4 regions of the Kocuria sp. GQ42 genome follow, and region 3 is predicted to be linked to each of the others. Evidence: riboswitches for the same ligand, from Rfam matches in the RefSeq annotation. Region 3 holds a riboswitch; each other region holds the start of a gene.
What was found. A riboswitch is a leader RNA that binds a small molecule or an ion and turns the genes downstream of it on or off. The one in region 3 is predicted to bind S-adenosylmethionine.

Region 1: linked by a shared signal. The riboswitch ahead of AC6CH6_RS07340 (bifunctional o-acetylhomoserine/o-acetylserine sulfhydrylase) and the one ahead of AC6CH6_RS12785 (acyl-CoA dehydrogenase family protein) in region 3 are both predicted to bind S-adenosylmethionine.
Region 2: linked by a shared signal. The riboswitch ahead of AC6CH6_RS15220 (LLM class flavin-dependent oxidoreductase) and the one ahead of AC6CH6_RS12785 (acyl-CoA dehydrogenase family protein) in region 3 are both predicted to bind S-adenosylmethionine.
Region 4: linked by a shared signal. The riboswitch ahead of AC6CH6_RS13985 (methylenetetrahydrofolate reductase) and the one ahead of AC6CH6_RS12785 (acyl-CoA dehydrogenase family protein) in region 3 are both predicted to bind S-adenosylmethionine.

The regions. Positions count from the first base shown of each region.
Region 1 is NZ_JCAXEN010000002.1:414,376-416,563, forward strand. It holds gene AC6CH6_RS07330 (CPBP family intramembrane glutamic endopeptidase) at 1-6, shown strand, start outside; gene AC6CH6_RS07335 (VOC family protein) at 30-668, opposite strand; SAM riboswitch class IV at 811-926, shown strand; gene AC6CH6_RS07340 (bifunctional o-acetylhomoserine/o-acetylserine sulfhydrylase) at 1,003-2,188, shown strand, end outside.
Region 2 is NZ_JCAXEN010000007.1:230,835-233,022, reverse strand. It holds gene AC6CH6_RS15230 (maleylpyruvate isomerase N-terminal domain-containing protein) at 1-228, shown strand, start outside; gene AC6CH6_RS15225 (CoA-binding protein) at 317-781, shown strand; SAM riboswitch class IV at 937-1,051, shown strand; gene AC6CH6_RS15220 (LLM class flavin-dependent oxidoreductase) at 1,130-2,188, shown strand, end outside.
Region 3 is NZ_JCAXEN010000006.1:16,753-18,940, forward strand. It holds gene moeB (molybdopterin-synthase adenylyltransferase MoeB) at 1-954, shown strand, start outside; SAM riboswitch class I at 1,128-1,222, shown strand; gene AC6CH6_RS12785 (acyl-CoA dehydrogenase family protein) at 1,336-2,188, shown strand, end outside.
Region 4 is NZ_JCAXEN010000006.1:272,604-274,791, forward strand. It holds gene metE (5-methyltetrahydropteroyltriglutamate--homocysteine S-methyltransferase) at 1-248, opposite strand, end outside; gene AC6CH6_RS13985 (methylenetetrahydrofolate reductase) at 305-1,231, opposite strand; SAM riboswitch class I at 1,302-1,408, opposite strand; gene AC6CH6_RS13990 (ArsR/SmtB family transcription factor) at 1,660-2,013, shown strand; gene AC6CH6_RS13995 (SRPBCC family protein) at 2,017-2,188, shown strand, end outside.

The sequences.
Region 1 (2,188 bases), on a different contig from region 3:
GGCTGAGCCCCGCCCCACGGTGCCCGGGCTCAGATGGTGACGGCGCCGTCCGGGGTGCTGAACGTGACGGAGAGCACCCCGGGGGTGCCGTCCGGATAGCGCCAGTCGACCTCGAGGTCCTCGAGCGCGGTCTCGACGGGGGCGCCCAGCCACTCGGTGACCCGCTCCGGGGCTCCGGCGATGGCCATCCCCGCGAGCCCGACGTCCGTGATCCGCGCCTGGGACGGGTGCATCTCCGGGGCGGAGTCGAAGTGGATCATGAACGGCAGCTGCGGATCGGCGATCAGGCCCTTGACACCGATCTGGTGCCACTCCAGGCACCGGCCGTCCGGGAACACCCGGTGGCCGGGCACGGAGCGGCGCCCCAGGCGCTGCTCGAAGGGGGCGAGGTCCTCGACCTCCACGACCCAGCCCAGCCAGCCGCCGCCGGCGGCGGACCGCGCGCGCACGGCCTGCCCGAAGGGCGCCTTCTCCGCCGCCGGGTGCTGGAGGACCTCGACGACCTCCACGTACTGGTGGTTCGTGAGCGGCAGGATCATGTTGCGGGTGCCGAAGCGGGGGTGCACCCCGCCCTTGACCGGTTCGATCCCGAGCTGGTCGGCGATGCGCTCGGTGGTGGCCTCCAGGCCCTCCGGGCGGCAGGCGTAGGACACGTGGTCGACTCTCATGGGCACATCGTGGCACCCTGTGAGTTTCGTCTCCAAATCGGTCCGCGACGCGCCGGGCACCGTGCGGGCGACACCCCTGCCGGAGCGTCACGCCCGGCCCCGGCTTGACGCCGCGCGGCCCTGATCCGGAGAATGCTGTCCAGGTCATGAGCGCCAGCGTCCAAGCCCCAGCTAGCTGGCCGGCAACCCTCCACCGCGGTGGGGTGCCCTGGGTGAAGACCAGGCTCCTCGCGACCGGCGAGCGAGCAAGCGCGGGTCCCCGGCGCCCGGCCGTTCCCGGCCGCACCGCCTCGGCCGGGACGGGACCCCTGAGATCCACAAGGAGTCCCACGGCATGTCCGATCTCCCCGCCTCCAGCACCGACGCCTCCGCCGCCCGCACCGACGTGGCCGCGGCCGAGCGCCCCACCCCCGAGAACCCCGGGGGCTGGGCCTTCGAGACCCGGCAGATCCACGCGGGGCAGAGCCCCGACCCGGTCACCGGCTCCCGCGCCCTGCCGATCCACCAGACCACGTCCTTCGTCTTCCCCGACGCCCAGGCCGCCGCCGACCGCTTCGCGCTCGCCGAGCTCGGCCCGATCTACACGCGGATCGGCAACCCGACCACGGAGGTCGTGGAGAACCGGATCGCCGCCCTGGAGGGCGGCGTGGGTGCCCTCATGCTCAGCGCGGGGCAGTCGGCGACGACGTTCGCCGTGCTCAACGTCGCCGGCGCGGGCGACCACCTCGTGGCCAGCCCCAGCCTGTACGGCGGGACCTACAACCTCTTCAAGTTCACGCTGCCCAAGCTCGGCATCGAGACCACCTTCGTCTCCGACCCCGACGATCCCGAGGCGTGGCGGCGGGCGGTCCGGCCGAACACGAAGGCCTTCTTCGCCGAGACGATCCCGAACCCGCGCAACGACGTCCTCGACATCGAGACGGTCTCCGGGATCGCCCACGACCACGAGGTCCCGCTCATCGTGGACAACACCGTGGCGACCCCCTACCTCATCCAGCCCCTGCGCTGGGGCGCGGACGTCGTGGTGCACTCGGCCACCAAGTTCCTCGGCGGGCACGGCACCGCCATCGGCGGCGTGATCGTGGACTCCGGGGCCTTCGACTACGGCCGCTACCCGGATCGCTTCCCCGGCTTCAACCAGCCGGACGAGTCCTACGGCGGTCTCGTCTACGCCGAGGCCCTGGGCGCCGAGGGGCCCTTCGGCGTCAACCTGTCCTACATCCTCAAGGCCAGGGTGCAGCTGCTGCGCGACCTCGGCTCGGCGATCTCCCCGTTCAACGCGTTCCTCATCGAGCAGGGCATCGAGACGCTGTCCCTGCGGATGGAGCGGCACGTGGCCAACGCCGGGACGGTGGCCCGCTGGCTCGAGGCCCGCGAGGACGTGCGCTCGGTGTCCTGGGCCGGGCTGGAGTCCTCCCCGTGGCACGAGCGGGCGCAGAAGTACGCGCCCCGGGGCGCCGGGTCGATCCTGGGCTTCGTCCTCGACGGCGGCCGGGAGGCCGGGGCCGCCTTCGTGGACG
Region 2 (2,188 bases), on a different contig from region 3:
ACGGTGCACCACCTGGACCTGATCCAGCACCTGGACGGCTCCCCGGGTCCCGCCGTGGACGGGCTCGCCGAGGTCCGCCGGGTCCTCACCGACCTGTGGGAGCGGGAACCGCTCGAGCACTGGAGCGACGAGCACTTCGCCCGCGTGGGCACCGGCCGGGCGGAGCTGACCGCCCAGGAGCGTGCGGAGCTGGGCGCGCACGCGGACCTCCTGCCGCTCTTCTCCTGACCCTCCTTTCCCCCCCGCGAGGTCGCCGACACGTGCAACTTCGCGGAGGAAGAAGGAGGGGGGACGGGTTCCGTGCCAGGCTGGGGGCATGAGCCGCAACGACCCCGCCGTCATCGACCGCCTCATGACCCGGCCCGGCCGGTGGGCCGTGGTGGGGCTGACCGGCAACACGGCCCGTCCGGCGCACTCGGTGGCGAAGCGGATCCGGGACGACCTCGGCATGACGATCGTCCCGGTCAACCCGAAGGGCGAGCCGGTGCACGGCGAGCCCGGCCACCGCACGCTCGCCGAGGTCCCGGGGCCGATCGACGTGGTGGACTGCTTCGTGAACTCCCGCCGCGTCGGCGCGGTGGTGGACCAGGCCATCGCCGTGGGCGCCGCCGCGGTGTGGCTGCAGCTGGGCGTCGTCGACGAGGACGCCGCTGCCCGGGCGGAGCGGGTCGGCCTCGATGTGGTCATGGACACCTGCCCCCTGATCGAGCTCCGGTCCCTGCTCCGGCGGGGCTGGACCCTGGACCCGGGCCGGACCCCGCCGCTCGCCCCGCCCGGCTGAACGACCCGGCGGAGCGACCCGGCTGAGCGCCCCTGCGGAGCTGCCCGTACCGGATCGGCACCGTCCCGCTGCCGGCCGGGACCGTCCCCGTGCGGCGGGACCGCACGGGGGTTGCACCCGGTCAGGGGCCACCCGCTAAGCTGTCCCCCGACGACGATGACGAGTCCCGACACGAAGCTCTGGCTGGTCGGGCGGCAACCCTCTCCCGTAGCGGGGTGCCCCAGATGAACATCGGGCCGCGGTGCACGTGCTCCGCGGCAAGTACGGCGCCCACCAGTGCGTCGGACCCGCGGGCAGGTCTCCACGACGCACGGGCGCGGGTCGGCATCGACCCGGGAGGAACACCCCATGAGCAAGCGCATCGCCCTGAACGCCTTCGACATGACCTGCGTGGGCCACCAGGCCCCCGGTCTGTGGAAGCACCCCCGCTCCCGGGCGGACGAGTACAACACCATCGAGTACTGGACGGACGTCGCCCAGGTCCTGGAGAAGGGGCTCTTCGACGCGCTGTTCCTCGCGGACGTCGTCGGGTACTACGACGTCTACCAGAACTCCGCGGCCCCGGTGATCCGGGACGCCACCCAGATCCCGGTCAACGACCCCTTCATGCAGATCTCCGCGATGGCGGCCGTGACGAAGCACCTCGGCTTCGGCGTGACGAGCGCGATCACCTACGAGCAGCCGTACCCGCTCGCCCGGAAGTTCGCGACCCTCGACCACCTCACGAAGGGCCGGATGGGCTTCAACGTGGTGACGTCCTACTTGAAGTCGGCCGCCGAGAACCACGGGCTGACGGAGCAGATCTCCCACGACGAGCGCTACGAGATCGCCGAGGAGTTCATGGAGGTCTGCTACAAGCTCTGGGAGGGCTCCTGGGAGGACGGCGCGGTCCGGCGCGACCGGGTCAACGGCGTCTTCGCCGACCCGGCGCTCGTGCACCCCATCCAGCACCACGGCAAGTACTTCGACGTCCCCGGCATCGGGCTGACCGAGCCGTCCCCGCAGCGCACGCCGCTGATCTTCCAGGCCGGGGCCTCCTCCCGCGGGCGGGCGTTCGCCGGCCGCCACGCGGAGGCGGTGTTCGTGGGCGGCATCCGCCCGGACCTGACCCGGGTGGTCACCGACAAGCTGCGCGACGAGGCGGAGGCCAGCGGCCGGAACCGGGACGACCTCAAGATCTTCGCCATGCTGCACGTGATCGTCGACGAGACCGACGCGAAGGCCGAGCAGAAGCGCCGCGACTACGAGCGGTACGCGGACACCGACGGCGCGCTGGGCCTCGTGGGCGGCTGGTCCGGGCTGGACCTGGGCCGCTACGACGAGAACGACGTCCTGGAGTACATCAAGACCGACTCGATCCAGTCCTTCCTGACCCCCTTCACCACGGCCGACCCGCACAAGAAGTGG
Region 3 (2,188 bases):
GTGGTGGCGCTCTCCAACCTGCAGCGACAGGTGGTGCACACGACCGCCGACGTCGGCCGCCCCAAGGCCGTCTCCGCCGCCGAGGCCGTCACCGCGCTCAACCCGCTGGTGGAGGTCCGCACCCACCCCGTCCGGCTGGACGCGGACAACGCCGTGGACATCATCGGCCGGTACGACCTGGTCCTGGACGGCGCCGACAACTTCGCGACCCGCTACGTGGTCAGCGACGCCGCAGCCCTGACCGGCACACCCTGCGTGTGGGGCTCCATCCTGCGCTTCGAGGGGCAGGTCAGCGTCTTCTGGGCCGGGCACGGGCCCACCTACCGGGACCTCTACCCCGAGGCCCCGCCGGACGGCGAGGTGCCCAGCTGCGCCGAAGGCGGGGTCTTCGGCATGCTCCCCGCCACCGTCGGCGCGGTCATGGTCACCGAGGCCGTCAAGCTCGTCACCGGCACCGGGGAGCCCCTGCTCGGGCGGGTGCTGCTGCACGACGCGCTCGCGATGACCTGGCGCGAGATGCGTCTCACCCCGGACCCCGACGCCGCCCCGGTCACCGCGGTGGCCCAGCCCGCCGCGGTCTGCGCGCTGCCCGGCGCGGACCCCTCCGAGACCGTCGGGGCGGCCGAGCTGGCCCGGCTGCTCGAGCGCCGGGAGCGCGGGGAGGCGTCCTTCGCCCTGGTGGACGTGCGCGAGGACTGGGAGCGGGAGCTCGTGGCCATCGACGGCGCCGTGCCCGTCCCGCTGCAGAAGATCCTGGACCGCGGAGCGGACGCCCTGCCCCCGGAAGCCCGCGGCGCGGACCTCGTGCTGCACTGCAAGGCCGGCGCCCGCTCCGCGACCGCGCTCGCCGCGCTGCGGTCCTTCTACGCCGGGCGGGAGGAGCGGGTCCGCCACCTGGAGGGCGGGGTGCTCGCCTGGGTGGCGCAGGTGGACCCGGACCAGCCGGTGTACTGAGCCGATCGGCGACCCCGCCCTGTTCTTTCCTGTCCGGGGTGGCGGGCGTGCCGCGCCGGGCCTGTACACCAGGCGGGCCGAGGTGACGGTCTGTGACGTCGTCGTGACCTCCGATGACGTCCGGACGTCATCCGGTGGCACCGGACCTCGGTGGTCTGGTGCCATGTCAGACGTCACCATTCAGAGCGGCCGAGAGATCTGGCTCGACGACGCCGCAGCAACCCGCCCTCCTCCGGGGTCAGGGTGCTCATGCCAGAACCGATGGAGATCCCGGATCTGCAGTCGGTCCGTGACGTCAGCCTCCTGCGCTGCCGCCACCGGACCCGCCCCCGGCGCGACCGGCCGACCGGCAATCCTCGGTGCGACCGAGAGGACCACCGCATGACCCCGAGCACGGTCGAGGAGACCACCGCCCATCCCCGCGCCGGCACCGACCTCGCCGCCGGCCTGCCCGGGGACTACGCCGGGCTGCGGGAGCACTTCCGGCCGCTGTTCGCGGAGATCGCCGCCGGCGCCCTGGACCGGGACCTCCGGCGCTCGCTGCCCTACGCGGAGGTCGGCCGGCTGGACCGGGCCGGGTTCGGCGCCCTGCGCGTCCCGGCGGCCCACGGCGGCCCCGGGGTCAGCCTCGAGGTCTTCACCCGGCTGCTGGTCGACCTGGCCGAGGCCGACTCCAACATCGCCCACCTCTACCGCTCCCACCACGGCTTCGTGGAGTCCCTGCGCTTCCTGCCCCGGGAGCTCCAGAAGGTCTGGTACCCGCGGGTGCTGGCCGGAGCCACCGTCGGCAACGCCTCCACGGAGAAGGGCGGCAACGCGCTCGGCACCCTGAACACCGTGCTGAGCCGGACCGCCGAGGGTTGGGAGCTCACCGGCCGGAAGTTCTACGCCACCGGTTCCGTCTTCTGCGACTACACCCGTGTCTCGGCCGCCCTGGACGGCCGCGACGGGCGCCGCTTCGCCGTCGTCGCCACGGACGCCGAGGGCGTGACGCTCGAGGACGACTGGGACGGCTTCGGGCAGAAGCTCACCGGCACCGGCACCGCGGTCTTCGACCGGGTGAGCGTCCCGGACGACGCCGTGCTGGACCGCACCGCCGGCAGCGCGGAGGCCGTCCACGAGGCCGCCTTCTTCCAGCTCGTGCTGCTGGCCGTCCTGGCCGGCATCGCCCGGGCGGCCCGGAGGGACGCGGTGGAGACCATCGCCGGACGCCGCCGGACCTTCAACACCGGGC
Region 4 (2,188 bases), 260 kb from region 3:
GCCACGGTGGTGTCCAGGACCTGGTCGTAGAGGGGGAACGCCGCGGGCAGGGACGAGTCCCGGGCGCCGAGGCCCAGCTCCACGAGCCGGCGGTGGGTCGCCAGCTGCAGGTCGGCGGCCGCCGACTCCAGCTCCTCGCGGGTCGAGCGCCCGGCCCAGTAGGCCTCCAGGGCCTTCTTCAGCTCGCGGCGGCGGCCGATCCGGGGGTAGCCGGTGATGGTGGCGGCGGGGAACGGGACAGTGGTCATGGTGGTCTCCTGAAGAGGTGTCGAGGGGTCGTGCGGAACGGTGGGTCGGTGCGTGCTCAGGCGGGGAGCAGGAGGTCGTCGAGCGCGACGGGCACGTGCGGGACGCGCGGGAGGTCCACGTGCTCCAGCAGGTCGAGCGCGGCCCGGTGCTCGTTGAAGGTGTAGAGGTGCAGCCCGGGGGCGCCGGCGTCCAGGGCGGCGCGGGCCAGCCGCGCCGCGAAGGCCACGCCGGCGCGGTGCCGCTCGGCAGGACCGGGCGCGTCCTCCAGCGCGGCGGCCAGGCCCGGGTGGGGCGCCAGGCCCGCCAGCCGGCACAGCGTCCGGAGCCGCCGCGGGTCGGTGACCGGCATGATCCCCGGGACGATCGGGATCGTCACCCCGGCCGCCCGCGCCGCCGCGACCAGGCGCTCGTAGCGCTGCGGGCGGAAGTAGACCTGCGTGATCGCGAAGTCCGCCCCGGAGCGCTGCTTGGCCAGCAGCACCTCGACGTCGTGCCGGAACGAGGGCGACTCCGGGTGCCGGGTCGGGTAGGCGGCCACGCCCACGGCGAGCCGGCCGGCCGCCAGGGCCGCGGTGTGGCGCTGCTCGACCTCGCGCACGAGCTCCACGAGCTCGCCGGCGTGCCGCAGCTCGCCCGGCTCGGCACCGGGGTCGAGGTCGCCGCGCAGGGCCAGGACGCCCCGGACGCCGCGGCGAACCAGGGCGGCCACGGTCTGCTCCAGCTCGGCCCGGGTGCTGCCGACGCACGTCAGGTGGGCCAGGGGCCGCAGGCTCGTGCGCGCCAGGAGGTGGTCGAGCAGGGCGAGCGAGCTGTCCCGGCGCTGCTCGTCCCCGCTGTACGTCACCGAGACGTGGTCGGGACGGGTGGGCTCGAGCTCCTCGATGGTCCGCAGCAGCGTGTCGGCGCTCGCCGCGCTGCGCGGCGGATAGAGCTCGTAGGACAGGGACGGCGGCGCCGGCCGGGCGGTCGGGCGTGGTGTCACGTTCTTCCTCCAAGGGTCACCCCGAGGGAGGGCAGCAGCCGTCCCGGAGTGGACCCGGGAGGCTGCGACAGCTCCATCGGTCCTGGCGGGAGCACCGTTCCGCGCACCCGGTGGCGGGGGCGCGGATGGTTGCTGCGGCGTCGACGAGCCAGGTCTCTCGGCCGCTCTGGATAGATGCAGGACCCATTCCAGCGGGTGCCCCGCCGCGCTGCCAAGTGCGGGCGCCCAGAAGACGCCGGTGCGCCGACTGTGACGACCGCGGCGTCACAGGACGCAACACGGACGCGCGACGACGCACCGGCGGTGAGGCCCGAGAGGAGCGCAGGTCCGGGTCCGTCACGATCCGGTCTCGGGTCTTGCCGGGCCCGGGCGGGCGGCCTAGTCTTTGACAACCAACAGGTTGATCAAGGAATCAGTTGACAAACACCGTGGACCCCGGCGACGACGAGCTCGACAGGGCCTTCCTGGCCCTGGCCGACCCGGTCCGCCGCCGCATCGTCGCCCGGCTCAGCCGCGGACCGGCCACGGTCACCGAACTGGCGGAACCCTTCGCGATCTCCCTCCAGGCGGTCTCGAAGCACATCCAGGTCCTCGAGCAGGCGCAGCTCGTCACGCGCACCCGTGACGCCCAGCGCCGGCCCGTCCACCTGGACCCCGCACGGCTCGAGGCGCTCACCGCGTGGATCGACCGGTACCGGCTGGTCCGGGAGGAGCAGTTCCGCCGCCTCGACGCCGTGCTCGACACCCGAGCCGCGGACCGCGGCGAGCACACCCAGGACTGAACCATGGGACACGCACTGCACCTGACCGTCCCCGACGGCCTGCCCTTCATCGACTTCGAGCGCGAGTTCGACCACCCCGTGGCCGACGTCTTCCGCGCCCACGCCGACCCCGAGCTGTTCCGGCAGTGGATCGGGCCGCGCGGGCTGCGGACCCGGATCGACGGCTTCGAGTTCC